Regions from separate parts of the Xanthobacter pseudotagetidis genome, predicted to be linked through region 1. Evidence: predicted binding sites of a transcription regulator. Region 1 holds the regulator's gene; each other region holds the start of a gene.
The links. Region 1 encodes PhoB, which activates phosphate uptake and scavenging genes when phosphate is short. Its sites were predicted from a motif close to TGTCATNNANCTGTCAT; they were not measured.
Positions count from the first base shown of each region.

Region 1 (7,537 bases):
CCCGAAACACCGGCGATCCGGCGGCCGATTCAATCCCTGGTTGCCACCCCTCCCCCTCCGGGCACCCGCAGCCGTCAGGCCTCGGTCGCGGCGGCTGGCTCAGGAGTCCGATCCGCCCAGGACCTCTTCGGCGGAAAAGCCGTAGACACGGCCGCAGAACTCGCAGGTGACGCTCACCTTGCCGTCGTCCTGGATCATGTCGCGCCGCTCGTCGCGGGTGAAGGAAGCGAGCACGCCGGACACCCGCTCGCGTGAGCAGGAGCAGTGGGCAGCCACCGCCAGGGTGTCGAACACGCGCACGCCGCGTTCATGGAACAGGCGGTAGAGCAGGCGCTCGCTGGAGAGGTCGCGGTCGATCAGTTCCACGTCCTCCAGCGTGCCCACGAGCGAACGCGCCTCCACCCAGGCGTCGTCCTCGGCCAAAGCGTGGGGCTCGGCGCCCTCGGGCGCGTCACCGCCCGGCAGGTCGGCCATGCGGGCGCGGCTGGCGTCCTGCGGCAGGAACTGGGCGAGCAGGCCGCCGGCGCGCCACGAGGAGGCAGCACCGCCGGCGCGCACCTCCTCGCCCACGGCGAGGCGCACGCGGGTGGGGATCTGCTCGGACTGCATGAAGTATTCGTGCGCCGCCGCCTCGAGCCCCGAGCCGTCCAGCGCCACCACGCCCTGGTAGCGGTTGGCGGAGATGCCCTGGTCAATGGTCATGGCGAGGTGACCCTTGCCCAGCAGCGCCGCTGGCGAGGTGGCGTTGCGGGTCTCCGCCTCGGCGAGCGCCTCCTTGTCGTAGCGGGCATAGGCGCGGATCTTGTCCGGGCTCACGAAGTCCGCCACCACCATGTCCACCGGCCCGTCGGTCTGGGTTTGGAGGATGAAGCGGCCCTCGAACTTCAGCGACGAGCCGAGCAGCACGGCGAGCGTCACCGCCTCGCCCACCACGCGCTTCACCGCCGGCGGATAATCGTGGTGCGCCAGAACCGCGTCGAGGGTCGGTCCGAGCCGCACGGCGCGGCCGCGCAAATCCAGCGCGTCCACCTGGAACGGGGTGATGATGTCGTCCGTCGCCACGCCCGAGGCGTCCCGAGACCGATCAGCACCCATGACGAGACCTCACCCCGAGCTCACCTGCCGGCCGCGTCAAAGCACCAGGCGAGGATGCCCTTCTGCGCGTGCAACCGATTCTCGGCCTCATCGAACACCACAGACTGCGGCCCGTCCATCACTTCGTCGGTCACTTCCTCGCCGCGGTGGGCGGGCAGGCAGTGCATGAAGATGGCGTCCTTGTGGGCGCGCGCCATGAGCTTGGCGTTGACCTGATAGGGCTTCAGCAAATTGTGGCGCAGGCGCTCGGCCTCCTCGTCGCCCATGGAGACCCAAGTGTCGGTGAGGACGCAGTCCACGCCTTCCACCGCTTCCTCCGGGTCACGCATGAAGGTGACCTTCGCCTTGGTGCGCTTGACGAAGTCCTTGATCGCCGGGCTGGGCGGCAGTTCCTTGGGGGTCGCCACCTTCATCGCGAAGTCGAAGCGCTCGGCGGCATGGATCCAGGACGCGAGCACATTGTTGAAATCGCCCGTCCAGGCCACCTGGCGGCCGGTGATCGGGCCGCGGTGCTCCTCGAAGGTCATCACATCCGCCATCACCTGGCAGGGATGCGACAGCCGGGTGAGACCGTTGATGACAGGGACGGTGGCATACTCCGCCAGTTCCATCAGGTCGCCGTGCTCCAGGATGCGGATCATGATGGCGTCGACGAAGCGCGATAGCACGCGGGCGGTGTCGGCTATGGACTCGCCGCGCCCGAGCTGCATCTCCTGGCCCGTGAGCATGATGGTCTCGCCGCCGAGCTGGCGCATGGCGAGGTCGAACGAAACGCGGGTCCGGGTGGAGGGCTTGTCGAACACCATGGCGAGCGACTTGCCGGCGAGCGGGCGCGCCTCGTCGCCGGCGCGGCGGCGCGCCTTGAGGTCCTTGGAGAGCTCCAGCACGCGCCTGAGCTCGCCGGCGGGAATGTCCGACAAGTCGAGGAAATGGCGCACGCCGTCCGGCGCCGCAAGCGCCTTGCCGTTGGCCTTGCCGTGGCCGTTGGCCTTACCGCCCGCAGCCATGCCCTTGGCCTTCGCCCCAGCCTTCATTCCGCCGCCCCCCTCGCCGGAGCGAAGCTCTTCTCGAGCCTGACGCAGGCGGCCTCGATCTTGTCGGCCGCCAGCATCGCCTCCTCCTCGCTCACAGTGAGCGGAGGCAAGAGACGGACCACATTGTCGCCCGCGCCGGGGGCGAGCAGCCCCTCCTCGCGCAGGGCCACCACCAGGTCGCCGGCGGGCACATTGGCCTTCAGGCCCATGAGCAGGCCCTGGCCGCGCACCTCGGCGATGATGGCGGGATGCCGGTCCTTGACCTCCGCGAGGCGCTGGGCGAAGCGACCGGCGACCTTGTTCACGTGGTCGAGGAAGCCGTCGGCGAGCACGTGGTCGAGCACCGCGTTGCCCACCGCCATGGCGAGCGGATTGCCGCCGAAGGTGGAACCGTGGGTGCCGAGCGTCATGCCCTTGGCCGCCTCCTCGGTGGCGAGGCAAGCCCCCATGGGGAAGCCGCCACCGATGCCCTTCGCCACCGCCATGATGTCGGGCGTGATGCCGGCCCATTCGTGGGCGAACAGGCGCCCGGTGCGGCCGACGCCGGACTGCACTTCGTCCAGCACCAGCAGCAGGCCGTGCTCGTCGCAGAGCGCGCGCAGGCCCTTGAGGAAAGCATGCGGGGGCACCCGCACGCCGCCCTCGCCCTGCACCGGCTCCACCAGGATGGCGCCGGTCTGAGGCGTGATCGCCGCGCGCACCGCGTCGAGGTCGCCGAACGGCACCTGGTCGAAGCCGGGAAGGTCCGGCCCGAAGCCTTCGAGGTACTTGGCGCTGCCGCCGGCGGCGAGCGTCGCCAGGGTGCGGCCGTGGAAGGCGCCCTCGAAGGTGAGGATGCGGTTCTTCTCCGGATGGCCCGACGCGTAATGATACTTGCGCGCCATCTTGATGGCGCACTCCAGCGCCTCGGCGCCGGAATTGGTGAAGAACACCGTGTCGGCGAAGGTCACGGCGGTGAGGCGCTCGGCGAGGCGCTCGCCACCGGGAATGCGGAACAGGTTGGAGACGTGCCACAGCTTGCCCGCCTGCTCGGCGAGCGTGGCCGCGAGGCCAGGATGGGCATGGCCGAGGATGTTCACCGCGATGCCGGCGGTGAAGTCGAGGAAGCGTCGCCCGCCCGTCGTGACGAGCCACGAGCCCTCTCCCCGTTCGAATTCGAGGTCGATGCGCGCATAGGTCGGCAGGACGGCGGAGATCACGACTTCCTCCAGTGCGGGGGGCTGACCCGCCGCCCGTGCCTTCCAGACCCCGTTTCGTTCGAGACGTTGCCTTCAAGACCCGTGCGGGTGGAGCTTCCCCTGAGCCGGCTCGCAGGCGGCCGGAAATTAAAAAGGGCCGCCCAACCGGGGGCGGCCCGACAATTTTCGCAATACTAATGATCGCGCGCGCGAGGTCAACATCGCCGCCGCGCCTACACAGGCCGCCAGAGTGCCCTTTCGGCCTTGACGATCCACAGGAAGGTGAGTCCCGCGTGCAACGACCTGGGGAAAACGACCCGGGCGCCGAATCGGGACTCTGTCGCCGGGGGCGTGCATATTGTAGGTTAATTTTCAGTTGGCCACGACATATCGTGCGCCACTCTTCCTCGGGACGGTGATTGTGGCCGACTCCCGCGCAATGTCGCGCGGGGGCTCGCGGGAGGAGTCCGGCTTTTCCGGGCGGCGCCGCGGCACAGCGTCCGGCGCCCTTATTCCGGCGCCACTCGAGATGCGGCAGATGGGAGACGAGCCATGAGCTGGACCGACGAGCGCGTCGAGCTTTTGAAGAAGCTTTGGGGAGACGGCCTTTCCGCGAGCCAGATCGCCGCGGAGCTGGGCGAGGTGACTCGCAATGCGGTGATCGGCAAGGTGCACCGCCTCGGCCTTTCGGGCCGGGCCAAGACCGCCCCCACGGCGGCGCGCCCGCGCAAGCCGGCGCGCGAGGCCGAGCCGCGGCGCGACGCGCGTCCGCAGCGTCCCCTGACCCACGGCGCCACGGCGCTCGCCCCCGAACTGGAGCAGATGGCGGAAGAGGCTCCCGCCCCGGCTCCCCAGTCCGCGGACAACGTGGTACCGATCGGCCAGCGCTGCACCATCATGAACCTGACCGAGAGCACCTGCCGCTGGCCCATGGGCGAGCCGGGCACGGACGGCTTCTACTTCTGCGGCGGCAAGTCCAAGCAGGGCCTGCCCTATTGCGCCCATCACGCGCGCATCGCCTACCAGCCGGTGCAGGACCGCCGGCGCGACCGGCGCCTCGCCTACCTCGCCTGAAAAGACGGGGCGCGCGCGCTGCCCGGCACTGGCATGGGCCCTCCGGTCGAGCCGGAGGGCGACGGGGGTGAGGCAGGCCGGCGTCATCCAACAGCAACACCGTCACGCTCCGGCTCGACCGGAGCATTCGCGGCCTTCCGGCACGGCGGCCGGCTATCAGCGTAGCGCTCAGTGCGCCCGCGCGAACATCTCGTTGAAGGAATAGCCGGCCCCGCGCACGGTGCGGATGGGGTCCGACTGGCGGCCGCGGTTGATCGCCTTGCGCAGGCGGCCCACATGGACGTCCACGGTGCGTTCGTCGATATAGACGTCCTGGCCCCACACGCCGTCGAGCAGTTGCTCGCGCGAGAACACACGGCCGGGGCTCTGCATCAGGAATTCCAGCAGCCGGAACTCGGTCGGCCCGAGATGCACCTCGCGGCCGGAGCGGTGGACGCGGTGGGTCTCGCGGTCGAGCTCGATGTCGCCGGCGCGCAGCAGCGTCGCCACATGCTCCGGCTTGGCCCGGCGCAGCAGCGCGCGCACGCGGGCGAGCAACTCGGGTACCGAGAACGGCTTCACCACATAGTCGTCCGCCCCGGTGGAGAGGCCGCGCACGCGCTCGGTCTCCTCGCCGCGGGCTGTGAGCATGATCACTGGCAGGCGCTCGGTTTCCGGGCGGGTCCTGAGGCGCCGGCACAATTCGATGCCGGAGAGGCCAGGCAGCATCCAGTCGAGGATGACCAGATCCGGCACGCTCTCGCGCAGGCGGGTTTCCGCCTCGTCGCCGCGGGCGACGGCCTCGACGCCATAGCCCTCCGACTCCAGGTTGTAGCGGAGCAGGAGGGTCAACGGTTCCTCGTCCTCGACGATCAGGATACGCGCCGGCACGGGTCTCTCATCCGACTGTCATCAACAGGCGCAGGAGCCGAGTGGCCCGGCGCCGCGCCTCGAAAGGAAGCGCCTGCGGCCCGCGCGGGACCGCCCGGCGCTCCCGGCTTCAGCCCTGGACGGTCCGTCCGGGGAAGGCCACCGTGGTCTCGCTGGAGGCGTCCGCCTTGGGGCGGCTCTCCGGCAGGTTCTGGCCGGTGACCATGTAGTAGACGATCTCCGCCACGTTGGTGGCGTGGTCGCCGATGCGCTCGATGTTCTTCGCGCAAAACAGAAGATGCGTGCAGACCGAGATGTTGCGCGGGTCTTCCATCATGTAGGTGAGGAGCTCGCGGAACAGCGAGGTGTACATGGTGTCGATGGCGCCGTCGCGGCCCCACACTTCGACCGCCTTGGCCTCGTTGTGGCCGGCATAGGCGTCGAGCACTTCCTTCAGTTGCTCCAGCACCAGGTCGGAGATGTGCTCCACCCCGCGCACCAGCTTCTGAGGATGATACTCGCCCTCGATGGCGATCACGCGCTTGGCGACGTTCTTGGCGAGGTCGCCGATGCGCTCCAGGTCGTTGGCGATGCGGATCGAGGCCACCACCTCGCGCAGGTCGCCGGCCACCGGCTGGCGCTTGGCGATGACGAGGATGGCCTTCTCCTCGATCTCGCGCTGCATCTGGTCGCAAGTGGCGTCCAGGAGCACCACGCGCTGCGCCAGGGCGGCGTCGCGACGGATCAGGGAGGTGACGCTGTCGGCCACCAGGCGCTCGGCCTGGCCGCCCATCTCGACCACCTTGCGGCCGAGCTCCTTCAGCTCGGCGTCGAAGGAGGAAACGGTATGCTCGGGCATCTCGATGTTCCTTGCGCGCTCAGCCGAAGCGGCCGGTGATGTAGTCGCGGGTCTTGATCTCCTTCGGATTGGTGAAGATCACGTCCGAAGGCGCCACCTCGATCAGCTCGCCGAGATAGAAGAAGGCGGTGATGTCCGCGCAGCGCGCCGCCTGCTGCATGTTGTGGGTCACGATGACGATGGTGAACTCGCGCTTCAGCTCGTCGATCAGGTCCTCGATCTTCGAGGTGGAGATCGGGTCCAGCGCCGAGGTGGGCTCGTCGAGCAGGATCACCTCGGGCTTCACCGCGATGGTGCGGGCGATGCACAGGCGCTGCTGCTGGCCGCCGGACATGCCGAGCGCCGAGGTGTGCAGGCGGTCCTTGGTCTCGTCCCAGATCGCGGCCTTGCGCAGGCACCATTCCACGCGCTCGTCCATCTGCGCCTTGGAGAGGCGCTCGTGCAGCTTCACGCCGAAGGCGATGTTGTCGTAGATCGACATGGGGAACGGGGTGGGCTTCTGGAACACCATGCCGATGCGGGTGCGCACGATGGTGGCGTCCAGTTCCTTGCCGACGATGTTCACGCCATCGAACATCACCTGGCCGTCCGCGCGCTGGCCGGGATAGAGGTCGTACATGCGGTTGAACACGCGCAGCAGCGTGGACTTGCCGCAGCCCGACGGTCCGATCATCGCGGTCACGCGCTTCTCGGGAATCTCGAAGTTGATGTTCTTCAGGGCATGGTTCTGCCCGTAGTAGAATTGCAGGTTCTGCACCTTGATCTTGGCGGGCGCCTGCGGGGCGTCGGGCTTGGCGGCGACGGCCGAGGCGAGATTGAAGGTGGGATCGACGGCAGAGTTCATCTGAGCCTCACTTGGATCCTGAAGCGCCCGGCTTGCGTCCCGGCCGCGAGCGATTCCTTGGGTCTTTCCGTTCCAGGGCCGGGCGGCGCGGCGGGCGCCCGGCCCCGGAGCGGAGGCTATTTCGTGCGCGCCAGGAACAGGCGGGCGAGAACGTTCAGCACCAGCACGCCCACCGTGATGATGAGCGCGCCGGCCCAGGCGAGCGCCACCCAGTCGTCGAACGGGCTGCCGGCATACTGGTAGATGGCGATCGGCAGGCTGGCCATGGGCTTGGAGAGGTCCAGGGACCAGGAATTGTTGCCGAGCGAGGTGAAGAGCAGCGGCGCCGTCTCGCCCGCCGCCCGGGCGATGGCGAGCAGGACGCCGGTGACGATGCCGGCCTTGGCGGCGCGCCAGGTCACGAGCATCACCACCTTCCACTGCGGCGCGCCGAGCGCGAACGCGGCCTCGCGCAGGCCCACCGGCACGAGGTTCAGCATGTCCTCGGTGGTGCGCACCACCACCGGGATCACCAGGATCGCCAGCGCCAGCGCGCCGGCCCAGCCGGAGAAGCCGCCGAACGGCACCACCAGGAAGCCATAGATGAACAGGCCCACCAGGATCG
Region 1 is NZ_CM195534.1:4,664,091-4,671,627, forward strand. It holds gene V5F67_RS21345 (Hsp33 family molecular chaperone) at 100-1,095, opposite strand; gene argF (ornithine carbamoyltransferase) at 1,116-2,102, opposite strand; gene V5F67_RS21355 (aspartate aminotransferase family protein) at 2,126-3,328, opposite strand; gene V5F67_RS21360 (GcrA family cell cycle regulator) at 3,860-4,381, shown strand; gene phoB (phosphate regulon transcriptional regulator PhoB) at 4,550-5,251, opposite strand; gene phoU (phosphate signaling complex protein PhoU) at 5,361-6,089, opposite strand; gene pstB (phosphate ABC transporter ATP-binding protein PstB) at 6,109-6,933, opposite strand; gene pstA (phosphate ABC transporter permease PstA) at 7,050-7,537, opposite strand, start outside.

Region 2 (7,537 bases), 1.3 Mb from region 1:
GTTCCCCGAGGACGAATACATGTACTCGGTGAACATCGAGCCGCATGTGCGGGGTGGCCCGACGGCGGCGTTCCAGGCGGTGTTCGACATCGACGAGCACTATGTGGCCGAGTGCCGCGAGCGCGCCAAGGTGCTGGCCGAGGACCCCAAGCGCTGCCAGGTGCTGCCCCACATGATGGCGGCCCAGTGGGACACGCTTGAGCTGATCATGGAGAGCCTCGCCGCCGACTATCCCGAGCATTTCTCGCTGACGAAGGCCGGCGACCTGTGGACCTGGGTCAACCGGCCGCTCGGCCTCCAGCAGTCCTTCACCTTCGGCAAGGCGGAAACGCTGCCCTGCCCGCCGTTCGAGTACATCACCCGCCAGGCGCAGGGCGACTTCACGCTCCAGGACCAGCGCGAGGACAACCTGTTCGTGGACGGCGGCATGGTGACGACGCAGGCCGACTGGTCGCTGGAGTTCGACATCGGCATGACGTTCCACGAATGGCACGGGCCGGTGCCGCTGGCGCACGAGAAGGGGGTGTTCGACCGGGCGCTGAAGTATCTGATGCGCCTGCAATGCGGCCAGCCGGTGCGGCGGCTCAACTGGACCATGACCGTCAATCCGCGGCTCGACACCTCGCCGGAGAACTATCCCGTCTGGGGTCCGGATAAGGCCACCGTGACGCCTGAGAACGTGGCCGAGAAGGTGCACCTGCGGGTGGAATTGCAGACGCTGTTCCGCCTGCCGCGCTCCAACGCCATCCTGTTCGGCATCCGCTGCTACCTGACCTCGGTGGCCGACATCGCCAAGGTGCCGAAGTGGCGCCGCCGCCTGCACCGGGTGCTGCGCGACCTCCACCCCGACATCGCCGCCTATAAGGGCCTGCCGCGCTACCGGCAGATGGTGGTGGACCATCTCGCCCCGCTCGACGACGGCGCGCCCACCTCTAGGGGCATCGCCCCTGACACGGACGTGCTCGACCCGGCCGGGTGAGCCCTCAGGTGCCGCGCGGCTTGGCGCGGGTGGTGGGGTCGGCCTGGGACGGGTCCTCGGGCCAGGGGTGCTTGGGATAGCGCCCGCGCATCTCCGCGCGCACGTCGCGCCAGGAGCCGCGCCAGAATTGCGGCAGGTCCTTCGTCACCTGGATCGGCCGGCGCGCCGGCGAGAGCAGAGCCAGCGTGAGCGGGATGCGTCCGCCGGCAAGCGCGGGATGCCGCGTCAGGCCGAACAGCTCCTGCACCCGCACCTCCACCTGCGGCCCGCCTTCGGCGCCATAGTCCACCGGCAGGCGGGTGCCCGTGGGCGCGGTGAAATGGGTCGGCGCCTCCGCCTCCAGGCGGGCGGAGAGCGCGTAGGGCAGCAGTGCCTTCAGCGCCGCGTCGAGGTCGGAGGGCGTGATCTCGGCAAGCGCCGTGCGGCCGGCGATGAAGGGGGCGAGCCAGTCCGCGGCCGTGGCGGCGAGGGCGGCGTCGGAAAGGTCGGGCCAGGGCTCGCCCTCGGCGGCGCGCAGGAAGGCGACGCGGTCGCGCCACTGGATGAGCGCCGGCGGGAAGGGCAGGCGGGCGAGGCCGAGGCCGGCGACGCCTTCCGCCAGCAGGCGGGCGGCGGTGGCGTCCTGCGGCGCCGGGCGCGGGCGCGACGACAGGGTGAGCGCGCCGAGCCGGCGCGTCTGGCGCGCCCGCACGGCGGCGGCGGCCGGATCGAACGACACCTCCGTGCCGTCGATGATCTCGTCCGCGAACAGCGCCTCTATCTCCTCCTCCGCGAGCGCGGCGGCGAGCAGGATGCGGGCGGCGTCCGCCCGGCCGGACACCTCGGCGACGGCGAGAAAAGGCGCCTTGGCGAGCGCCGCCGCCGGGTCCATCGCCGCCCCGCGCCCGTTGCGCAGCAGGAAGCGCGTGCCGTCGCCGCGCGAACCCTCACCCCGCGCCTTGGCGACGCGGTCGGGGAAGGCCAGCGCCAGCAGCGCGGCGGGGGAGGGCGCCGCGCCGCCGGCCTCCCGGCCGCCGGCCGCTTCGGTCCAGCGGGCGGCGAGGCGGCGGGCGTCCTCGGCCCGGCGCGAGCGGTCGCGGCGGAAGTCGTCGAGCCGGTGGCGGAGGTCGACCCCGTCGCCGCCGAGCCCGCGCTCGGTGAGCACGGCGGCGATCTCGCCCGCAAGCCGGCCGGCGCCGCGGTCGGCGCCCATCACCACCATGTGGGCGAGGCGCGGCGGCAGCGGCAGGCGCGACATGCGCGCGCCGAGCGCGGTGACGCGGCCGTCGCCGTCGAGGGCGCCGAGCAAGGCGAGCAGCGCCTTCGCCTCCTTCACCGCCGGCTCGGGCGGCGGGTCGAGGAAGGGCAGGCTGGCGGGGTCGCGCACCCCGGCGCGGGCGAGGTCCAGCACCAGGCCGGTCAAGTCGGCGGAGAGGATCTCCGGGGTGGCGAACGGCTTGAGGCTCGCGGTCTCGCCTTCGCTCCACAGCCGGTAGCACACGCCCGGCCCGGTGCGCCCGGCGCGGCCGCGCCGCTGGTCGGCGCCGGCGCGCGAGACGCGCTCGGTCACGAGGGTCGTCAGCCCCACGTCCGGCTCGAAGCGCGGCACGCGGGCAAGGCCGCCGTCCACCACCACCCGCACCCCCTCGATGGTGAGCGAGGTCTCGGCGATGGCGGTGGCGAGCACCACCTTGCGCCGGCCGATGGGAGAGGGTAGCAGCGCCCGGTCCTGCTCCGCCGCGTCCATGGCGCCGAACAGCGGCACGAGGTCGACGGCGGGGTCGCGCACCCGTTCGGCCAGCAGATCGCGGGTGCGGCGGATCTCGGCGGCGCCCGGCAGGAAGGCGAGGATCGAGCCCTGCTCCCCGGCGAGCGCGCGCAGCACGGCGTCGGCCATCTGCCCCTCGATGCGCGCGCGCGGGTCGCGGCCGAGATGGCGCGTCTCGACCGGGAAGGCGCGGCCCTCGCTCTCGATCACCGGCGCCGGCGCGCCGTCCGCCCCCATGAGCGCGGCGACGCGGGCGCCGTCCAGGGTGGCGGACATGGCGAGGAGGCGCAGGTCGTCGCGAAGGCCGCGCTGGCTGTCGAGGGCGAGCGCGAGGCCGAGATCGGCGTCGAGGCTCCTCTCGTGGAACTCGTCGAACAGCACGGCGGCGACGCCCGACAGTTCCGGATCGTCCAGCACCATGCGGGTGAACACGCCCTCGGTCACCACCTCGATGCGGGTGCGGGCGGAGACCTCGGACCTCAGCCGCACCCGGTAGCCGACCCGCTCGCCCACGCGCTCCCCCAGCGTCTGCGCCATGCGGTGGGCGGCGGCGCGGGCGGCGAGGCGGCGCGGCTCCAGCACCAGGATCTTCCCCCCCTTCGCCCACGGCGCGTCGAGCAGCGCCAGCGGCACCCGCGTGGTCTTGCCGGCGCCGGGCGGCGCCACCAGCACCGCGCCGCTGGTCGCGGCGAGGGTGCGCGTCAGGTCGTCGAGGACGGCGTCGATGGGAAGCGGCGCGAAGGCGGGCGGCATGGGCGCTGTCTTAGACCACAAAGGGCCCGGCGGGCGAGGCCGCGATGCGCGCGGGAGCGATCCCGCGCCCCGCGCGCCTTGCGTCGGGCCGCGCGCGGTGGCTTAAGAGCCTCTCCCGCCTTCGGGCCGCGCGCAGGCTTTATTTCATGTCCCTTGCCCCTTCGAGCCTCACCGACAAGGTCACCACCTTCTCCCTCGGCGCAGAGATCGTCGCCGCGGCGTTCCTCGACGCGACGCCCGCCTTCGCCGGGGCCGAAGGGCAGGTGTTCCTGGGCGTCGGCGGCGCCAGGGCGGTGACCGCCCATGAGGGGGCGGTGCTGTGCGCGGTCGCGGACGGCGCCCGCCTCGTCACCGGCGGCGACGACGGGCGGGTGGTGGAGACGCATGCGGACGGCACGACGGCGGAGCTCGCCGCCCACAAGGGCCGCTGGATCGACCGCATCGCCTCGGGTCCGGACGGCGCGCTCGCTTATTCCGCCGGCAAGACCGCCTTCGTCATCGCCAGGGGCGAGACGAAGCGCTTCGAGGCGCCGTCCACCGTCGGCGGCCTCGCCTTCGCGCCCAAGGGCCTGCGGCTCGCCATCGCCCATTATGGCGGGGCGACGCTGTGGTTCCCCAACGCGCCCTCCGCCAAGCCCGAGCTTCTGGGCTGGAAGGGCTCGCACCTCGGCGTCGTGTTCTCGCCGGACGGGCGCTTCCTGGTCTCCACCATGCAGGAGCCGGCGCTGCACGGCTGGCGGGTGGTGGACGGCGCCCACATGCGCATGACCGGCTATCCCTCGCGGGTGAAGTCGTTCGCCTTCACGGCGGACGGCAAGTGGCTCGCCACCTCGGGGTCGGGCGAGGTGGTGATGTGGCCGTTCCAGTCCAAGGACGGCCCCATGGGCAAGGCGCCGACCATGCTGGCGCCCTCCGCCTCCTCGCGGGTGCTGGTGGTGGCGTGCCACCCCAAGGACCCGGTGATCGCCGCCGGCTACGAGGACGGCATGGTGCTGATGGCGCGCATCTCGGACGGCGCCGAGATCCTGCTGCGGGCGCCCGATGCCGATCCGGTCGCGGCCATCGGCTGGCATCCGGCCGGCGGGGCGGTGGCCTACGCCACCCGGAGCGGGGCGGCGGGGGTGCTCGCCTTCTGATCGCGCCCCGATCCGATCGTGCTTCGATCTTGGGGAGGCGCGCGTCCTCCGTCCGGCTTGCGGTGGCGCCTGAACGGCGCGGGCTGCCGGCGCCGCGTCGCGGGCCTGTCACCGCCCCCCGCTATGGGCTAACGTGGTTCGTCTTCGCATGTGCGAAGCGGCCAGCAGGGAGCCACGCCCGATGAAGATCGCTGACGTTCGCCGCACCGCTTATTCCATGCCGCTCGTCAGCCCGTCCTATCCGCGGGGCCCCTACCGCTTCTTCGACCGCGAGTTCATGATCATCACCTACCGCACCGATCCCGCGGCGCTGGAGAAGGTGGTGCCGGAGCCGCTGAAGGTCGGCGAGCCGATCGTGAAGTACGAGTTCATCCGCATGCCCGATTCCACCGGCTTCGGCGACTATACCGAGACCGGGCAGGTGATCCCCGTGACCCTCGACGGCGTCGCCGGAGGCTATGTGCATTCCATGTATCTCGACGACGAGGCGCCGATCGCCGGCGGCCGCGAGATCTGGGGCTTCCCGAAGAAGTTCGCCAGGCCGAAGTTCGAGGTGGAGACCGACACGCTGGTCGGCTCCCTGCATTATGGCAGCGTGCTCTGCGCCTCCGCCACCATGGGCTACAAGCACGTCGCCGCGGACAAGGAGAAGGTGCTCGCCTCGCTGCTCGCGCCGAGCTTCCTCATCAAGATCATCCCCGACGTGGACGCCAAGCCGCGCATCTGCGAGCTGGTGCGCTACTATCTCGAGGACATCACCCTCAAGGAGTGCTGGACCGGGCCCGCGGCGCTCGGCCTGTTCCCGCACGCCATCTGCGACGTGGCGAGGCTGCCGGTGCTGGAGGTGCTGTCGGCGGTCCATCTGCGGGCGGACCTGACGCTCGGCCTCGGCGAGGTGGTCTACGACTATCTGGCCGAGGAGAAGTGATCGACGGCGCGCGCTGCCACGCCCGCGTCCCTGTCCCTTCCGACGATCCAGGCTCCGAGGTGAGATGACATGAACCCGCACGCCAAGGCACTGCCCGCCGACCTCTGCGACATCATCAAGGAATACGACCGCGTGGCCCTGGTGTTCCAGGGCGGCGGCGCGCTCGGTGCCTACCAGGCCGGCGTCTACGAGGCGCTCTCGGAGGCCGGCTGCGAGCCGAACTGGATCTCGGGCGTCTCCATCGGCGCCATCAATTCCGCCATCATCGCCGGCAACACGCCGGAGAACCGGCTGCCGCGCCTCAAGGAGTTCTGGGAGACCATCTCGCGCCGCAAGGTGCTGCCCTGGACGCCGGACGGCGACATCTTCCGGGCCTGGCGCAACCAGCTCAGCGCCTCCATGACCATCCTCCAGGGCCAGCCGGGCTTCTTCCGCCCGCGCTTTCCCAATCCCTGGCTGCTGCCCACCGGCGCCGCGGGCGCCACCTCCTTCTACGACACCGCGCCGCTGCACGAGACGCTGCTGAAGCTCGTGGACTTCGACATCATCAATTCCGGCCAGAAGCGCTTCTCGGTCGGCGCGGTGAACGTGCGCACCGGCAACTTCATCTATTTCGACAACAAGATCCACACCATCGGCCCGGAGCACATCATGGCCTCCGGCGCGCTGCCGCCGGGGTTTCCTGCGATCAAGATCGAGGGCGAATATTACTGGGACGGCGGCGTCGTCTCCAACACGCCGCTCCAGTTCCTGCTGGACCAGCCCGACCATCCGAGCGCGCTGGTGTTCCAGGTGGACCTGTTCAGCGCCCGCGGGCCGCTGCCGCGCGACATGTTCGACGTGTCCGAGCGGCAGAAGGACATCGCCTATTCGAGCCGCACCCGCTACACCACCGACGTGTTCCGCCGGGTGCAGGAACTGCGCGCGCACCTCTACGAGGCGCTGCTGCGCATCCCCGAGCAGCTGCGCACGCCGGAGGACCAGTGCCTCATCGATGAGTATGGCGCCTCCGGCCCGGTCAACATCTGCCACCTGATCTATCAGGAGAAGACCTACGAGCGGGAATTCAAGGACTATGAATTCTCCGGCACCTCCATGCACGATCACTGGCAGACCGGCTACGAGGACACGCTGAAGACCCTCAGCCGGCGCGAATGGATCAAGAAGCCGGACGATTCCATCGGCATCGTCGTCCACGACATCCACCGCCTGTCGGAGTGACCGGCGGCGGCGCTCAGAGCCTGCTCGGAAACTCAAGATCGGGTGCCGGCCCAGTTTCCCGTCATGCCCGGGCTTGTCCCGGGCATCCATGCTCAAAGGCCGGGAAAGACATCGGAAAGTCAGCGGCATCGGTTCGGCGTGGATGGCCGGAACCCGCGTGCTTGCGGGTTCCGCTCTCGGAGGCGGAAGCCGGCGGCAGCCGACTTCCGGGACAAGCCCGGCCATGACGGCTTGCATGGAAGCCCGGCCCCGCGAAAGCCGGCGTCCTTGGCATTTCCAAACCGGTGCTCAGGCCGTGAGCTTGAGGATGCCGCGCGTGGCCATGTAGATGCCGAGCAGGGTCAGGAAGCCGAAGAAGATCCGCGAGAACAGCTCGGGCGAGGCCATGATGCGCAGGCGCCGGCCGAGGTTCAGGCCGAGCCCCGCCGGCAGCAGCGCCGCGATCGAGGCGCCGATGATCCACGGGTCCAGCAGCGGCGCCCCCGAGCTTCCCGGCCACATCAGGATCGGCATCATGGCGAACGAGGCCACCATGAAGTTGAGGCCCAGCGCCTGGACCATGTCGTCGCGTCCGAGACCGAGCGCCTTGAAGAACACCACCGCCGGCAGCATCGCCATGCTGGTCATGCCGTTGATGACGCCGGTGGCGAGGCCGATGACGGGCGCGAGCGGTCCTTCCCATCCTTCCGGCAGGTGCACGTGCACCGAGGCGAGGCCGAGCAGGCCGTAGCAGCACATCACGGTGCCCATGGCCGGCAGCGTGTAGGGCGAAT
Region 2 is NZ_CM195534.1:1,151,432-1,158,968, forward strand. It holds gene V5F67_RS05360 (heme-dependent oxidative N-demethylase family protein) at 1-979, shown strand, start outside; gene hrpB (ATP-dependent helicase HrpB) at 984-3,479, opposite strand; gene V5F67_RS05370 (WD40 repeat domain-containing protein) at 3,626-4,615, shown strand; gene V5F67_RS05375 (acetoacetate decarboxylase) at 4,797-5,543, shown strand; gene V5F67_RS05380 (patatin-like phospholipase family protein) at 5,613-6,764, shown strand; gene V5F67_RS05385 (sulfite exporter TauE/SafE family protein) at 7,053-7,537, opposite strand, start outside.
Region 2: a site for PhoB is predicted at 4,711-4,727, ahead of V5F67_RS05375 (acetoacetate decarboxylase). Genes of this name have one in related genera too.

Region 3 (7,537 bases), 1.3 Mb from region 1:
TGGTCACGGGCGCCGGCCGCGCCGCCGGCATCCGCACGCTGGCCATCGACTACCGGCGCGCGCCCGAGCACCCCTTCCCCGCCGCTTTGGAGGACGCCCGCGCGGCGTGGGACTTCCTCGCCGCGCAGGGCTACGAGCCGGGCGACATCGTGGTGGGCGGCGACAGCGCCGGCGGCGGGCTGACGCTGGCGCTCTGCCTCGCGCTGAAGGCGCAGCGGCGGCCGCTGCCCGCCGGCCTGTGGCTGGTCTCGCCCTGGACCGACCTCAAGATCACCGGCGCCAGCATCGCCGAGAAGGACGCGGACGACCCGCTGATCCACCGCGCCTACCTCCAGGAGCTGGCGGATGCCTACCTCGCCGGCCGCACGCCGGCGGACGACCCGCTTGTGTCCCCGCTCTATGGCGACCTTGCCGGCCTGCCGCCGGCGCTGATCCAGGTCGGCACCGCCGAGGCACTGCTGGACGATGCGGTGCGCCTCGCCCGGCGCCTGGCGCTGGCAGACGGGCGGGCCACGCTCTCCGTATGGCCGCGCATGATCCACGCCTGGCCGATCTGGCATGCCCGTCTCGCGGCGGGCCGCGCGGCGCTGGCGGATATGGGTGCCTTCGCGCGGGCGCATCTCGGCTGAGCGTCAGACGCCTCAGTCCCCGCTCTCGCGCCGGGCGCGCCGTTCCACGGCCTTCTGCGCCGCCCGGGCGTTGTTCTCCGCCTTGCGCGCCTCACGCCCTTCCCGGCCCTCCACCAGGGCGGCCACCGCGCCGTGGAGCGTGGCGAGGTCCTGCTTGGTCAGGCCGAGGCGGTGGAAGATGTTGCGGATGTTGCGGGTGGTGGAGGGCTGCTTCTCCGCCGAGCGGAAGAAGCCGGCCTCCTCCAGCGCCCCCTCCAGATGGTCGAAGAAGGCGAACAGGTCCGCCTTGTCGGCGAGCGGCGAGCGGTCGGGCGGGGCGAAGGGGAGCCCCCCGGCGCTCGCGGCCTTCGACCATTCATAGGCCGCGACCGCCACGCAGGTGGCGAGGTTCAGCGAGGCGAAGGCCGGGTTCACAGGCAAAGTGAGGATGGCATCACATAAAGATACCTCCTCGGTGTAGAGGCCGGTGCGCTCGCGGCCGAACACCAGCGCCACGTCCTCGCCAGAGGAGAGGCGCGCCAGCGTCTCGGCGGCGGCGCCGTCGGCGCCGAGCACGGGCTTGGCCATGCCGCGCTCGCGGGCCGTGGCCGCGAAGGCGTAGCGGGTGCCGGAAAGCGCCGCGCGCAGGTCCGGGAACAGCTCCGCCTGTTCCAGGATGCGGTCGGCGCCGGCGCTGAAGATGCGCGCCTTCTCGTTCGGCCAGCCCTCGCGCGGATTGACGATGCGCAGGCGCGACAGGCCGAAATTGCCCATGGCGCGCGCCGCGGAGCCGATATTCTCCCCGAGCTGGGGCTCCACCAGGATCACCGCCGGGCCGCCGGCGGTCCAGGGCTTGGTGCTGTCGGTACCGGAACCAGGCATCTTCATCCTTCTGGCGCGCGATCCGCTCTCTCGCACGGAGGGCGGGCGGAAGTCGAGACCCGGCAAGGGGACCTTGCGCCGGACGCCGGCCGGCGCGCCGGCGCCTCATGCCAAAGACGGGCCGCCGGGCCGCGTTTGGCGCTTTTGCAGCGCACCGCGGCGGTGCTATAGCGGCGGCGCCGGAGGATTGCCGGCGCGAGAGCCGCGCCGGAGGTCGTCCCCCAAGTTCCCCAAGGCTCTCAGAGCACGCGCGAAAGGCCGTCCCATGGCGAAGATCAAGGTGGCAAATCCGGTCGTCGAACTCGACGGCGACGAGATGACCCGGATCATCTGGCAGTACATCAAGGACAAGCTGATCTATCCCTACCTGGACATCGACCTCGAATATTACGACCTCTCGGTCGAGAACCGGGACGCCACCGACGACAAGGTCACCATCGCAGCCGCGGAAGCCATCAAGAAGCACGGCGTGGGTGTGAAGTGCGCCACCATCACCCCCGATGAGGCGCGCGTTAAGGAGTTCAACCTCAAGGAGATGTGGAAGTCGCCCAACGGCACCATCCGCAACATCCTCGGCGGCGTGATCTTCCGCGAGCCCATCATCTGCAAGAACGTGCCGCGCCTGGTGCCGGGCTGGACCCAGCCGATCGTGGTGGGCCGCCATGCCTTCGGCGACCAGTACCGCGCCACCGACTTCAAGGTGCCCGGCAAGGGCACGCTCTCCATCTCATTCGTCGGCGAGGACGGCACGAAGATCGAGAAGGAGGTCTACAAGTTCCCCGGCGCCGGCGTCGCGCTCTCCATGTACAACCTGGATGAGTCCATCCGCGACTTCGCCCGCGCCTCTCTGAACTACGGTCTGATCCGCAAGTATCCCGTCTACCTCTCCACGAAGAACACGATCCTGAAGGCCTATGACGGCCGCTTCAAGGACATCTTCCAGGAGGTCTACGAGGCCGAGTTCAAGGCCGAGTTCGACAAGCTCGGGATCATCTACGAGCACCGCCTGATCGACGACATGGTGGCCTCGGCGCTCAAGTGGTCCGGCGGCTATGTGTGGGCCTGCAAGAACTACGACGGCGACGTGCAGTCCGACATCGTCGCCCAGGGCTTCGGCTCGCTCGGCCTCATGACCTCGGTGCTGATGACGCCGGACGGCAAGACGGTGGAGGCCGAGGCGGCCCATGGCACCGTCACCCGCCACTACCGCGAGCACCAGAAGGGCAAGGAGACCTCCACCAACTCCATCGCCTCCATCTTCGCCTGGACCCGCGGCCTCTCCCACCGCGCCAAGCTCGACGACAATGCCGAGCTCGCGAAGTTCGCGCAGACGCTGGAGAAGGTGTGCGTGGACACGGTCGAGGCCGGCCACATGACCAAGGACCTCGCGCTCCTGGTCGGCGCCGACCAGAAATGGCTCTCCACCACCGGCTTCCTGGACAAGATCTCCGAGAACCTCACCAAGGCCATGGCCGCCTGAGGGCGGCCGAAGGGGCACCCGCCGCCTGAGGGCGGCTTCCTCTTCGATCAAGACGACGCCGCCGGGCTCCCGGCGGCGTTTTTCGTTCGGGGGCTGGCGCTCCCCGCGCGCTCCCACGACGCGCAGAGGGGAGGCGCGAGCGCGGAGGCCGGCGCCTCCTGACCTTTCCGCCCTCAGCCGAGCAGCGCGCGCAGGGGCAGGCCCTCGCCGATGAGGATGTGGGGAATGCCGAGCCGGCGCGCGCCGGCGCCGTCGGTATCGGGATTGTCGCCCACCATCACCACCTCGCCCGCCGCGAGGCCGAGCCGGCCGAGCGCGGCGCGGAACAAGTCCGGCTCGGGCTTGCCGAACACCCGCGCCGGCGACGTCCCCGCGGCGGCGGCGATGGCCGCGGCGAGCGCGCCGGTCTCGGGCACGAGGCGGCCGAAGGCGCCGGGATGGGAGGTGTCGGGGTTCGCCACCACGAATTCCGCGCCTGCGCGGATGGCGTTCGCGGCGCGCTCCAGCGCCGCATAGTCGAATGCCGGCGTGCGGGCCACCAGCACCACGTCCGGGCGCTCGTCGCCGACATGCAGGCCCAAGGCGCGCGCCTCGCAGACAAGCGCCGCCGAGGCGAGCATCATGGTGCGCGCGCCAGGCCGCAGCGCCGCCACCGCCCGCACCGTCTCGACGCCGGCGAGGACGATGCGCGGCGCGGCGACATCGAGCCCGGCTCGGGCGAGGCGCAGCGAAAGGCCCTCGGCGGAATCCGAGGAATTGTTGGACAGGATCATGGCACGCTGGCCGTAGGCGGCGAGCACCTCGCGGGCGCCGTCGATCACCTCGTCGGTGCGGATGAGGGTGCCGTCGAGGTCGAACAGGATGCCCCGCGCCGCCGCGAGCACCGCGCGCGCATCCCCGGCGTCGAGGACCGGACGGGCGGCCGCGGCCCGGCCGTCCACGCCGGGAACGGCGCCCGGCGGCGCGGCGTGGGCGCTCCACGTCTCCGGCGGCTCGGCGATCACGCCCGGGGCGCGGGCGGTCGAAAGGGTTGGCAGCGTCATCTCGTCCTCGCTCGGACATCCTCAGTAGCAAGGCCGACAAAGTGAGGAAAGCTCAATTCTCCAGCGAAACAGCGCGTGCATCGCACAATTTTTGAGCTTTCCTCAATGTCATTGTGATGTCACTGAGTATAGATAAATCCAACGCCGTTCCCGACCGCCTCCCCGCCCCGCGTCCCATCGCTCCGGGGTGGCGACCGCCCGAAGACCGTTGCAGCCGTTGCTCACGCTGAACAGGAGAGTGACCCCATGATCCGTCGCCGCACCTTCCTCATCGGCGCCGCCGCCGGCGTCCTCGCCGCGCCGGCCGTCGTGCGCGCCCAGTCCGTCACCCGCAAGACCATCAAGGTGGCTCTCGCCCCTTCCCAGCCCACCCAGCAGGAAACCCGCAAGGTGTGGGAGCCGCTCTACCGCATGGTGTGCGAGCGCATCGGCGCCGACCTCGCGCTCACCGTCGCCAACGACTGGGCCGGCGTGTCGGTCGCCATCGGCTCGGAGAATGCCGACCTCGCCCAGCTCGGCCCGTGGGGCTACGTGCTGGCGAAGAACTCCTCCGGCACCCGCGTCATCAATGTCATGCTGGTGGAGGGCAAGCCCACCTATCACGGCCTCATCGTCGCCCGCCCGGACCTCAAGCTGGAGAAGTTCCCGCAGGACGCCAAGGGCATGTCCATGCAGATGCTGGACACCGGCTCCACCACCGGCTGGATGGTGCCGACCCACTATTTCCGCTCCCAGGGCATCGAGCCGAAGACCTTCTTCGGCAAGTACGCGGAAGGCGCCTCCGCCGCCGCCGCGCAGATGGCCACCATCAACGGCCAGGTGGACCTCGCCACGGGCTGGGACATCCACCGCAACACCATGATCCGCAACGGCCTGATGAAGGCGGATTCTAACAAGATCGTGTGGCAATCGGTGCCGCTGCCCAACGAGCCGGTGGTGGTGCGCAAGAGCATGGACGACGAGACCGCGATGGCGCTCCAGGCGGCCTTCAACAGCCTCACCCCCGAGGAGCTGAAGGTCCTGCCCTGGCCCTATACCGGCTATCGCTCCACCACCCACGAGCCCTATGTGGTGCTGGAGACCATGGGCCGCGACCTCGGCGTCCTGAAGAGCTGATCGCGGACGCGCCAACCGGCGGCCAGGGGCGGCCTTGCCCTCCCGGCCGCGCTTTCTTGGGAGCCTCAAGGCCATGTGGGAGATCGAGCGCGTGCCGCCCGCCCGGGACGGGACGGGACATTATGTGGAGACGCCCCTCAGCCCCGCCTCGCCGGCGGTGCTGGCGCGGATCGCGCTCGGCGCCGCCATGGCGGTCGCGTTCTGGGTCTGCATCCGCCTGTCGGAGGTGGACCCCGCGGCGCTCATCGCCGGCATCCCGCGGCTTCTGAACTGGGCGGCGAAGGCGTGGCCGCCCTACCTCGCCGACCTCGACGTCTACTGGCTGCGCGCGGCCGAGACGGTGGCCATCGCCACGGTGGCGACGGTAACCGCCACCATCCTCGCCTTCCCGCTCTCCATCTTCATCGCCCACAACACGTCGCCCTCCCCCTGGCTGGCCGCGCCGGTGCGGCTGCTGGTGAACTCGTTCCGCGGCGTCGACACCATCGTGTTCGCGCTGCTGTTCGTGGCGGCGGTGGGGCTCGGGCCGTTCGCGGGCGTGCTGGGCATGATCGTCCATTCGCTCGGCGTCATCGCCAAGCTCAACAGCGAGGCCATCGAGACCGTGCCCAAGGCACCGCTGGAGGCGGCCGCCATGACCGGGGCGAACCGGACCAAGATCGTCTCCTACGCGCTTCTGCCCTCGGTGCTGCCGAACCTCACCTCGGTGTCGCTCTATGTGTGGGAGGCGAACGTGCGCACGTCCACCATCCTCGGCATCGTCGGGGCGGGCGGCATCGGCATCGAGATCAAGGCCGCCATCGACCTGCTCGACTTCCCCAAGCTGCTGACCGTGACCGTCATTATGCTCATCATGGTGACGCTCATCGACCAGTTCAGCGCCTGGCTGCGCCGGAGGCTGGTATGACCCTCATCACCCCCGCGTCCGGGATGAAGGCCGCCGCCGCGGGCGAGCCGGCGCTCAGGCTCGACGCCATCACCAAGACCTTCGGCGGCGCGGTCGCGCTCGACCGGGTCAGCTTCTCCATCGCCCCCGGCGAGGTGGTGGCGCTACTCGGCCCCAGCGGGGCCGGCAAGTCCACCATCTTCCGCTGCATCTCGCGCCTCGCCGAGGTGGACGCCGGCACGGTGACGGTGCTCGGCCGCGACGTCGGCACCCTCGACCGCCGGGCGCTGCGCGAGCATCGCGGCGCCATCGGGCTGATCTTCCAGCAGTTCAACCTGATCGGGCGCATGAACGCGATCGACAACGCGCTCGCCGGCCGGCTCGGCCACGTGCCCACCTGGCGCGCCGTCACCCGCTGCTTCTCCCGGGAGGACCGCCAGATCGCGCTCGCCGCGCTCGACCGCGTCGGCCTGCTGGAGAAGGCCTACCAGCGCGCCGACAGCCTCTCCGGCGGCCAGCAGCAGCGCGTCGCCATCGCCCGGGTGCTGGCCCAGAGGAGCCGCCTCGTGCTCGCCGACGAGCCGGTGGCGAGCCTCGACCCGGCCTCCGCCTCCAACGTTCTCAACGTGCTGAGGGACATCGCCCGCGAGCGCGGCATCGCCGTGTTGTGCGCCCTGCACCAGACGGATCTCGCCTGCCGCTATGCCGACCGCATCGTCGCCATGCGCAAGGGCCGCCTGGTGCTCGACGCGCCGGCGGCGGCGGTGAGCGCCGAGGAGCTGGACGCGATCTACTACGACAGTCCCGAGGCGGCCGCGCAGCCCTGAGCCTCAGCCGGCGCCGCCAGCCGCGCCGGCGCTGGCATTGGCGAGCAGCCAGTCGCGGAACACGCGGAACGCCGGGTTGCGCAGCCGGCTCTGCGGATAGATCAGGTAGTAGGTCCAGCGGCCCATGTCGAGCTGGAGCGGAAAGGGCGCCACCAGCGTGCCGGCGGCAAGCTCCCCCTGCACCAGAGCGCGCTGCGCCATGGCGACGCCCTGTCCCTCGATGGCGGCCTGATAGGCGAGCACCGAGCTCTCGTACTTCTGCCCGCCATAGGCGTCGATGCCGGACAGCCCGGCATGGCGCAGCCAGTGGGCCCAGTCGTCCGGCCGCGCGAGGGAATGCAGCAGCATGTGGCTGGCGAGATCGCCGGGGGCGCGAAGGCGGCGCTCCTGCGAGAAGCGCGGCGCGCAGACCGGCACCAGCTCGTTGCGCACCAGCAGATCGACGCCGTGCCCCTTCCAGTCGCCGCCGCCGAGGCGCACGGCGCCGTCCACGTCCTCTCTGTCGAAGTCCACCTCCTCCAGCGACGTGGTCAGGCGCACCTCGACGCTCTGGTGCTGGGCATGGAAGGCGGTCAGGCGCGGGATCAGCCATTTCATGGCGAAGGTGGTGTAGGCGCGGATCTTCACCTGCTGGCGGCCGGTCTTGCCGGTGAGCTTGGCGGTGGCGGTCTCGATGCCGGCGAGGTGGAAGCTCA
Region 3 is NZ_CM195534.1:3,383,349-3,390,885, forward strand. It holds gene V5F67_RS15485 (alpha/beta hydrolase) at 1-629, shown strand, start outside; gene V5F67_RS15490 (RNA methyltransferase) at 642-1,490, opposite strand; gene V5F67_RS15495 (NADP-dependent isocitrate dehydrogenase) at 1,756-2,970, shown strand; gene V5F67_RS15500 (HAD-IIA family hydrolase) at 3,144-4,013, opposite strand; gene phnD (phosphate/phosphite/phosphonate ABC transporter substrate-binding protein) at 4,260-5,129, shown strand; gene phnE (phosphonate ABC transporter, permease protein PhnE) at 5,203-6,036, shown strand; gene phnC (phosphonate ABC transporter ATP-binding protein) at 6,033-6,842, shown strand; gene gcvA (transcriptional regulator GcvA) at 6,846-7,537, opposite strand, start outside.
Region 3: a site for PhoB is predicted at 4,120-4,136, ahead of V5F67_RS15500 (HAD-IIA family hydrolase). Genes of this name have one in related genera too.

Region 4 (7,537 bases), 1.7 Mb from region 1:
TGGGCGTGCTGGGCGTGATCGGGCCGACGCGGCTCAATTACGGGCGCATCGTGCCGATGGTGGACTTCACCGCCCGCCTGGTCAGCCGCGTGCTCGGCGCGCCGGGGGCGGATGCGGCGTGAGGGCGTCCGAACGGGGAATGCCGGCGCCGCCCGGTCGCGGACTCTTGATTTTTCCCCCGGTCTTTCCGATATGCGCGGGGAACATGCCGCCCCTCGCGGGCGAGATCGCTTGAGAAAGAGGAAGACCGGATGAGCGAGCAGATGCGCGCGCCCGAGACCGGCGAGGGCGCGGCCGATCCCAGCTCCACCGCCAAGGCCGAAGCCAACGCCGAGGCCGAGGCCCTGGCGGCCGCCGACGCCCAGATCGGCGCCGATGCCGCCGCCGAGCGCGCGCGGCTCGAGGGCGAGATCGCCAACCTGAAGGACAAGTTCCTGCGCGCGTTCGCCGAGGCGGAGAATGTCCGCCGCCGCGCCGACAAGGAGGTGGCCGACGCCAAGGCCTACGGCGTCGCCGCGTTCGCGCGCGACATGCTCAACGTCGCCGACGACCTCGCCCGCGCGCTTGCGGCCGTGGACGACAAGGTGAAGGACGAGGCCGAGGGGTCCCTGAAGGCGCTGCTTGAAGGCCTGGAGCTGACCGAGCGCGGCTTCCACAAGGCGCTGGAAAAGCACGGCATCCGCAAGATCGAGCCGCGCGGCGAGCGCTTCGACCCCAACCTGCATCAGGCCATGTTCGAGGTGCCGGACCCGAGCGTGCCGTCGGGCACCGTGGTCCAGGTGGTCCAGGCCGGCTACACCATCGGCGAGCGGGTGCTGCGCCCGGCCATGGTCGGCGTCGCCCGCGGCGGACCCAAGCCGGAGGCCGTCAAGTCCGACGCCGCGAAGCCCGACACGGCAACCGGCGGCTGAACGCGAAAGGGGCGCCAGCGGCGCCCCTTGTCGTCCCGGCTTCACCATGGGGCGGCAGCCGGGTGGGGGCCCATCCTTCAGGGATAGCCGGCGGTCTCGAAGCCGCCGCGCGCGCCGCCTTGTCCCTCGTCGTCGTCATCCGCCCCCATGAGCTCCGCGAGCGTCGTCGCGATGGCCTTGCTGGTATAGGGCTTCGGCACCCGCGGCGCGTCCGCGAACTTCTCCGGCAGCCGGCCGGAGCCCGAATAGCCCGAGCAGAACATGAACGGGACGCCGCGGTCCAAAAGGATGGCGGCGGCTGGAAACACGGCCTCTCCGGCGAGATTGACGTCGAGGATGGCGGCATCCACCGCTTCGTGCGCCGCGGCCACCATTGCGGCGGAAAGGCTCGCCACGGGTCCGACCACGGTGCAGCCCAGCGCCCTGAGATTGTCCTCGAGGCCCAGGGCCACCAGGAACTCGTCCTCGACGACGAGCACCCGCTTTCCAGAAAACTTCATCTTTACATACGCCTTGGTTGGTCCCTGCATTTTCGCGACCAACGGCCCGTCGGGCGGAAAGTTCCGTGGCCCACCCAGGCGCGGCGTATTGCCATCCTCGCGGCCCATGCCCCACCGGGCGGCGACGCCAACCACCGGCCTCTGGATCAAGCTATTGCAAACGCTTGAAAATAAGCCGCTCGGGCGGCAAGGCGCGCCGCCGACGCGAGGCCGGCGGGGGAAGGCAGACCGCTCCCGGAGCGGGTCTGCCTTGCGACCCCGGCAGGCCAGCCAAGCGCGTGGCGTCAAGACACGACCGGCCGGGCAGCAGCCGTCCCCGCCGGGCGCCGCGCCGGCGTCGATCAGTCCTTGGCGCGCTCCACGTAGGACGCATCGGCGGTCATGATGACCACGCGTGTGCCGGCGGAGACGTGCGGCGGCACCATGGTGCGCACGCCGTTGGACAGCATGGCCGGCTTGTAGGACGAGGAGGCGGTCTGCCCCTTCACGGTCGGCTCGGTGTCGACGATCTCGAGCGTCACGCGCGCCGGCAGCTCGATGGCGATCGGCACGCCGTTATGGGTGGAGAGCATGCATTCCATGCCTTCCTGGAGATAGACCGACTGGTCGCCCATCACGTCCTTCGGCACCGTGACCTGGTCGAAGGTCTCGGGGTTCATGAAGGTGTAGCCGTCGGAATCCTCGTAGAGGAAGGTGTGCGGGCGGTCCTCCACGAAGGCGCGCTCCACCTGCTCGGTGGTGCGGTAGCGCTCGGAGATCTTCACGCCGTCGGAAATCCGGCGCATGTCGAGCTGCGTGACGGGCGTGCCCTTGCCGGGATGGATGTTCTCGGCGGTGAGCACCACGTAGAGCTTGTCGTCGATGTCGACCACATTGCCCTTGCGCAGGGAGCTGGCGATGACCTTGACCACGTATCGTCTTCCTCGAACTGTGCGGCGGCGCCGCGTCTGAGCGTTGGCGCGCACCTAACCCATAATGGCGCCGAGCGCCAGCCTCCGCGCGCATTTCGCGCCCGGAGCGCCTGCCAGGGACCTGCCGCGAGCGATGACCACGCCTCCCTCCCCCGGCCCGCTGCCGAGTCCCTGGTGGGACCGGCGCGCCTATGAGGACCGCCGGCCCTTCCTGCTCGCCCGCGCGCGCCTGATGGCGCGGCTGCGGCAGGCGTTCGCGGACTGGGGGTTCCTGGAGGTGGAGACGCCCATCCTCCAGCGCTCGCCGGGCAACGAGACCCATCTGCACGCCTTCGCCACCGACCTCGTGGCGCCGGATGGGGCGCAGGCCCGCCTCTATCTGCGCACCTCGCCGGAATTCAGCGCCAAGAAGCTTCTGGCGGCGGGAGAGACGCGGATCGTCGAGTTCGCGCGGGTATTTCGAAACCGCGAACGTGGCATGGCGCACCATCCCGAGTTCACCATGGTCGAATGGTATCGGGTTGATGAGCCCTATACCGCGCTGATGACCGACTGCGCCCGCCTCCTGGCGCTGGCGGCGGAAGCCGGCGGGGCGCGCAGGTTCGCCTATCGCGGCCACGCCTGCGACCCGTTCGCGGAGCCCGAGCGCCTGACCGTGGCGGAAGCCTTTGAACGGCATGCGGGAATGGACCTCGCAGCCGTGCTGCCGCCCCCCGGCGCGGAGCCGGACGCCCCGGCCTTCTCGGCGGCGGCCGCGCGCGCCGGCATCCGCACGGCGCCTGACGATGGCTGGAGCGATATCTTCTCGCGGGTGCTGGTGGAGCGGATCGAGCCGGCGCTCGGCATCGGCCGGGCGACGCTGTTGTGCGACTATCCCGTGAGCGAGGCGGCGCTCGCCCGCGCCAAGCCCGCCGACCCGCGCTTTTCCGAGCGGTTCGAGCTCTATGCCTGCGGCCTGGAGCTCGCCAACGCGTTCGGCGAGCTCACCGACCCGATCGAGCAGCGCCAACGGTTCGCGCGCGACATGGACGAGAAGGAACGGCTCTATGGCGCGCGCTATCCCATCGACGAGGAGCTGATCGCCGCGTTGTCCTTCATGCCGCCGGCGAGCGGCTGCGCGCTGGGCTTCGACCGCCTCGCCATGCTGGCGACCGGCGCGCGGCGCATCGAGGACGTGCTGTTCGTCCCGGTGGTCCGGCCCTGAGATCGGCGCCTGATCCCGCCAAATCCCGCCGAGTCCCGCGAGGTCCGGTCCCGGCGGTCCCGCTCAGGTGATCTCGAACAGGGACGAGAAGCCGGAGATGTCGAACACCTCGCGGATCTGCGGCTGCAGCGAGGTCAGCGCCAGCTTGCGCTTGCCGGTGCGCATGGCCTTGCCGGCCACCAGCAGCGCCCGCAGGCCGGACGAGGAAACGTAGTCCACCCCGGCGAGATTGATGACGATGCCGCCGGTGGTCTGCGTCACCACCTCCATGAGGCTCGCCTCGAACGGCTTCGCGTTCGGGGTGTCGAGACGCCCCACCACCTTGAGCAGCACGTCGCTGCCCGACTGTTCGCGGTCAATGTGCATGGACGTCATGAGCGCTCCGCAGCGTCGGGACCGTCCCGGCACGCGGCCGGCGGAAGGTCAGGCCACGCCTTCCGGAGCCTCCTGCCGCGCGGGGTCACCGTCCTGTGCTCTATCCTCAATCGGTGGGGGGCGCAACGCCACCGCCACGCGCCGCACCAGCCAGACGGCGCGCTCGAACAGGCTGGTGGCGTGCATGAGGCGGCGCGAATCCGCCTCCCCGCCCGCCTCCGAGGCTGCGAGCGCCCGGCGGATGCGGTCGAGCATCTCGGAGCGGTCGGCGGTCAGCCCGATCAGCAGGTCGAAGTCGTCGCCGGTGCCGCCGTCGGTGGCCTCGGCCAGCGACAGGACGATGACCCGCAGCGATTCGGAGAGGTTGAAGGCGAGCGGCGGCACGGTCTCGAACTCGCCCACCACGCCGGAGAAGTCGTGCAGCGTGTCCACCAGGGCGCGGACGGTCTCGAGCCGCGCCTGCTGCCGGAGCGCGATGTCGAGGCTCTCGCGGGTCGCGCCGGCGCGGATCACGTCCACCAGGAAGTGGTCCACGGCCTGCACGATGGCGGTGGAGCCCTTCCAGAAGGCGTTGCGCTCCTGGGTGCTGAAGTCGGCGCCGCCGCGGTCGAGGTCCGGAAGGAGGTTGGGCAGGAGCTTGATGAGCCGCATGCTCTCGCGCTCGGAGAGGTCGAGCGCGGTCGCCGGCTCCTCCGCCGCGCGCCGGTGGATGTAGCGCGGGCGCGAGGCGTCGTCCTCCATCGACGGCGGGCTGAAGCGCACGGCGATCCTCTCCGTGAGGCCGCGCGCCAGCGCGACCGTCACCGCGCCCGCCAGCTGGAGCGCCAGGAACAGCATCGAGATCGCCGCCTGCGCGCCGCCGCTGCCGCCCGCCGCCGCCAGCGCCGCCTCGGGATCGCCGCCCGCCAGCGCCACCGCGATCCAGGCGGCGAGCAGCACCGCGCAGCCGATCGCCTTCACCAGGATGTGGACATAGCAGAGCTGCCGCCCGGTGCCTTCCAGCTCGCCCGACGAGACCAGCGTCGCCAGGCCCGAGCCGAGATTGGCGCCGAGGACGATGAAGAAGGCGTCCTCCAGGCCGAGCAGGCGCGCCTGCATCAGCGCCAGGACCAGGATGGTGGGCGTGGAGGAGGACTGGCACAGCGCCGCCGCGGCCATGCCGATCGCGAACCCCATCCCCGGCGAGAGGCCCGCGTCCAGCGCCTGCGAGATCAGCGCCACGTCGAGGTCGCGCGGACCCTGCTTGATGAAGTCGAGGCCGAGCAGCGCCAGGGTGAGGCCGAGCGCGACCCAGAGCCATTCCTTCCAGGCGGGCCTGCGGTCGAGCTTGAAGTGGAAGCCGAAGCCCACCAGCGCCAGCAGGTAGAACACCACCAGGCGGAAGTCGAAGGCGGCGACGAACACCAGGGCCGCCGTGCCCACATTGCCGCCCGCCACCACCGGGATGGCGTCGCGGGTGGTGAACACGCCGCCGCGCACCAGGTTGCCGCAGATCAGCGCCACCGCGTTCGAGGACTGGGTGGCGGCGCCGGCGGCGATGCCGCTGACGAGGCCGACGAACGGCGAGCGCGTGGCCGAGCGCAGGAGCGCGCGCACCCGCCGGCCGGTGGCGCTCTGGAGGTGGCTGGACATGGTCTTCAGCCCGAAGAAGAGAAGGCCGAGCCCCGCCAGGATCTCCGCCAGAACCACCGCCATCCAAGGGCCTCCCGTCGTCCGCACCCACCTGCAATCCACCCGCCGTGCGCGGCAGGCGGAGGCCGCGCAGTATGTGAAAATTTCGTGACGTTACGACTACACTGTAACAATATGATTTTGTTGCATTTTATATCCTTGCCATACGCAGCGCCGCTCTGTTGCCGTCCGCGTGACCGAAGCGCCACGCCCCCTTGCAGGCGCATTGCCGCAGGCCAGCGATGGATGCTCCGGTCAAGCCGGAGCATGACGGCGGTGAGGGTCCCCCGGGTGCCGCCCGGCCCTCCCGCTTCCGCCCTCCCGCTTCCGCCAATCCGCCTCCGCCCTCCCGCTTTCCGCCATTCCGCTTCCGCCGTCCCGCCGTCGCCCTCCGGCTTGACCGGAGGGCCCATCGCCGGCCGGGCGTGTCACCGCGAGGACATGGATGCTCCGGTCAAGCCGGAGCATGACGGCGGCGGGGGTTCTCTGCGTGCCGCCCTGCCCTCCCGCTTCCACCGCCCCGCTTCCACCGCCCCGCTTCCACCAATCCGCCTCCGCCCTCCCGCTTTCCGCCATTCCGCTTCCGCCGTCCCGCCGTCGCCCTCCGGCTTGACCGGAGGGCCCATCGCCGGCCGGGCGTGTCACCGCGAGGACATGGATGCTCCGATCAAGCCGGAGCATGACGGCGGTGGGGGTTCTCTGCGTCCCGCCCTGCCCTCCCGCTTCCACCGTCCCGCTTCCGCCAATCCACTTCCGCCGTCCCGCTTTCCACCGTCCCGCTTCCGCCATCCCGCCGTCGCCCTCCGGCTCGACCGGAGGGCCCATGGCCGGCCGGGCGTGTCACCGCGAGGACGTGGATGCTCCGGTCAAGCCGGAGCATGACGGCGGTGGGGGTTCCCCGGGTGCCGCCCGGCCCTCCCGCTTCCGCCCTCCGGCTTCCACCGTCCCGCTTCCGCCAATCCGCTTCCGCCGTCCCTCTTTCCGCCATCCCGCCGTCGCCCTCCGGCTTGACCGGAGGGCCCATGGCCTGCCGGGCGTGTCACCGCGAGGACGTGGATGCTCCGGTCAAGCCGGAGCATGACGGCGGCGGGGGTTCCCCGGGTGCCGCCCGGCCCTCCCGCTTCCGCCCTCCCGCTTCCGCCAATCCACTTCCGCCGTCCCGCTTTCCACCGTCCCGCTTCCGCCATCCCGCCGTCGCCCTCCGGCTCGACCGGAGGGCCCATGGCCGGCCGGGCGTGTCACCGCGAGGACGTGGATGCTCCGGTCAAGCCGGAGCATGACGGCGGTGGGGGTCCCCCGGGTGCCGCCCGGCCCGCCCGCTTCCACCGTCCCGCTTCCGCCAATCCGCTTCCGCCATCCCGCCGTCGCCCTCCGGCTTGACCGGAGGGCCCATGGCCGGCCGGGCGTGTCACCGCGAGGACGTGGATGCCCCGGTCAGGCCGGAGCATGACGGCGGTGGGGGTTCCCCGGCTGCCGCCCATCCTTCGGCCGGGAGCGGTTGCATGGATGCGCCGGCGCGCGGGAGGCCGGCGTCACGAAGACGGCGCGTGCTGGGCCACAAAGCCGCCCTAGCCCTCGTCCGCCTTGCCCACCAGGGTCAGGCGGTTCTCGCCGCCCGCGCGCTCGTAGGAGAGGCTCTCCAGGAAATTGCGCATCAGCTGCACGCCATGCCCGCCGATCTTCGCCTCCTCGATGGACGCGGGGACCTCGGGCTCGGCGATCTGCGTCGGGTCGAAGGCGACACCGTTGTCGCGGATGCGCACGGCGATCCGCCCCTGCGGCGTGCGCCAGCATTCGATGCGGATGTCGGGCGCATGGTCCACCCCGGCGAAGCCGTAGGAGACGACGTTGGTGAGCGCCTCCTCGAGGCTGAGCTCCAGGCCGAAGCGCACCGATTGCGGCCAGTCCCCGGCCTCGGCGAGCGCGCCGAGCCAGGAGGTCGCCCGCGCGATCTCGTCGATGCTC
Region 4 is NZ_CM195534.1:1,603,790-1,611,326, reverse strand. It holds gene hrcA (heat-inducible transcriptional repressor HrcA) at 1-122, shown strand, start outside; gene grpE (nucleotide exchange factor GrpE) at 252-911, shown strand; gene V5F67_RS07355 (response regulator) at 989-1,411, opposite strand; gene efp (elongation factor P) at 1,753-2,322, opposite strand; gene epmA (EF-P lysine aminoacylase EpmA) at 2,456-3,526, shown strand; gene V5F67_RS07340 (STAS domain-containing protein) at 3,590-3,901, opposite strand; gene V5F67_RS07335 (Na/Pi symporter) at 3,950-5,596, opposite strand; gene V5F67_RS07330 (ATP-binding protein) at 7,141-7,537, opposite strand, start outside.
Region 4: a site for PhoB is predicted at 5,670-5,686, ahead of V5F67_RS07335 (Na/Pi symporter). Genes of this name have one in related genera too.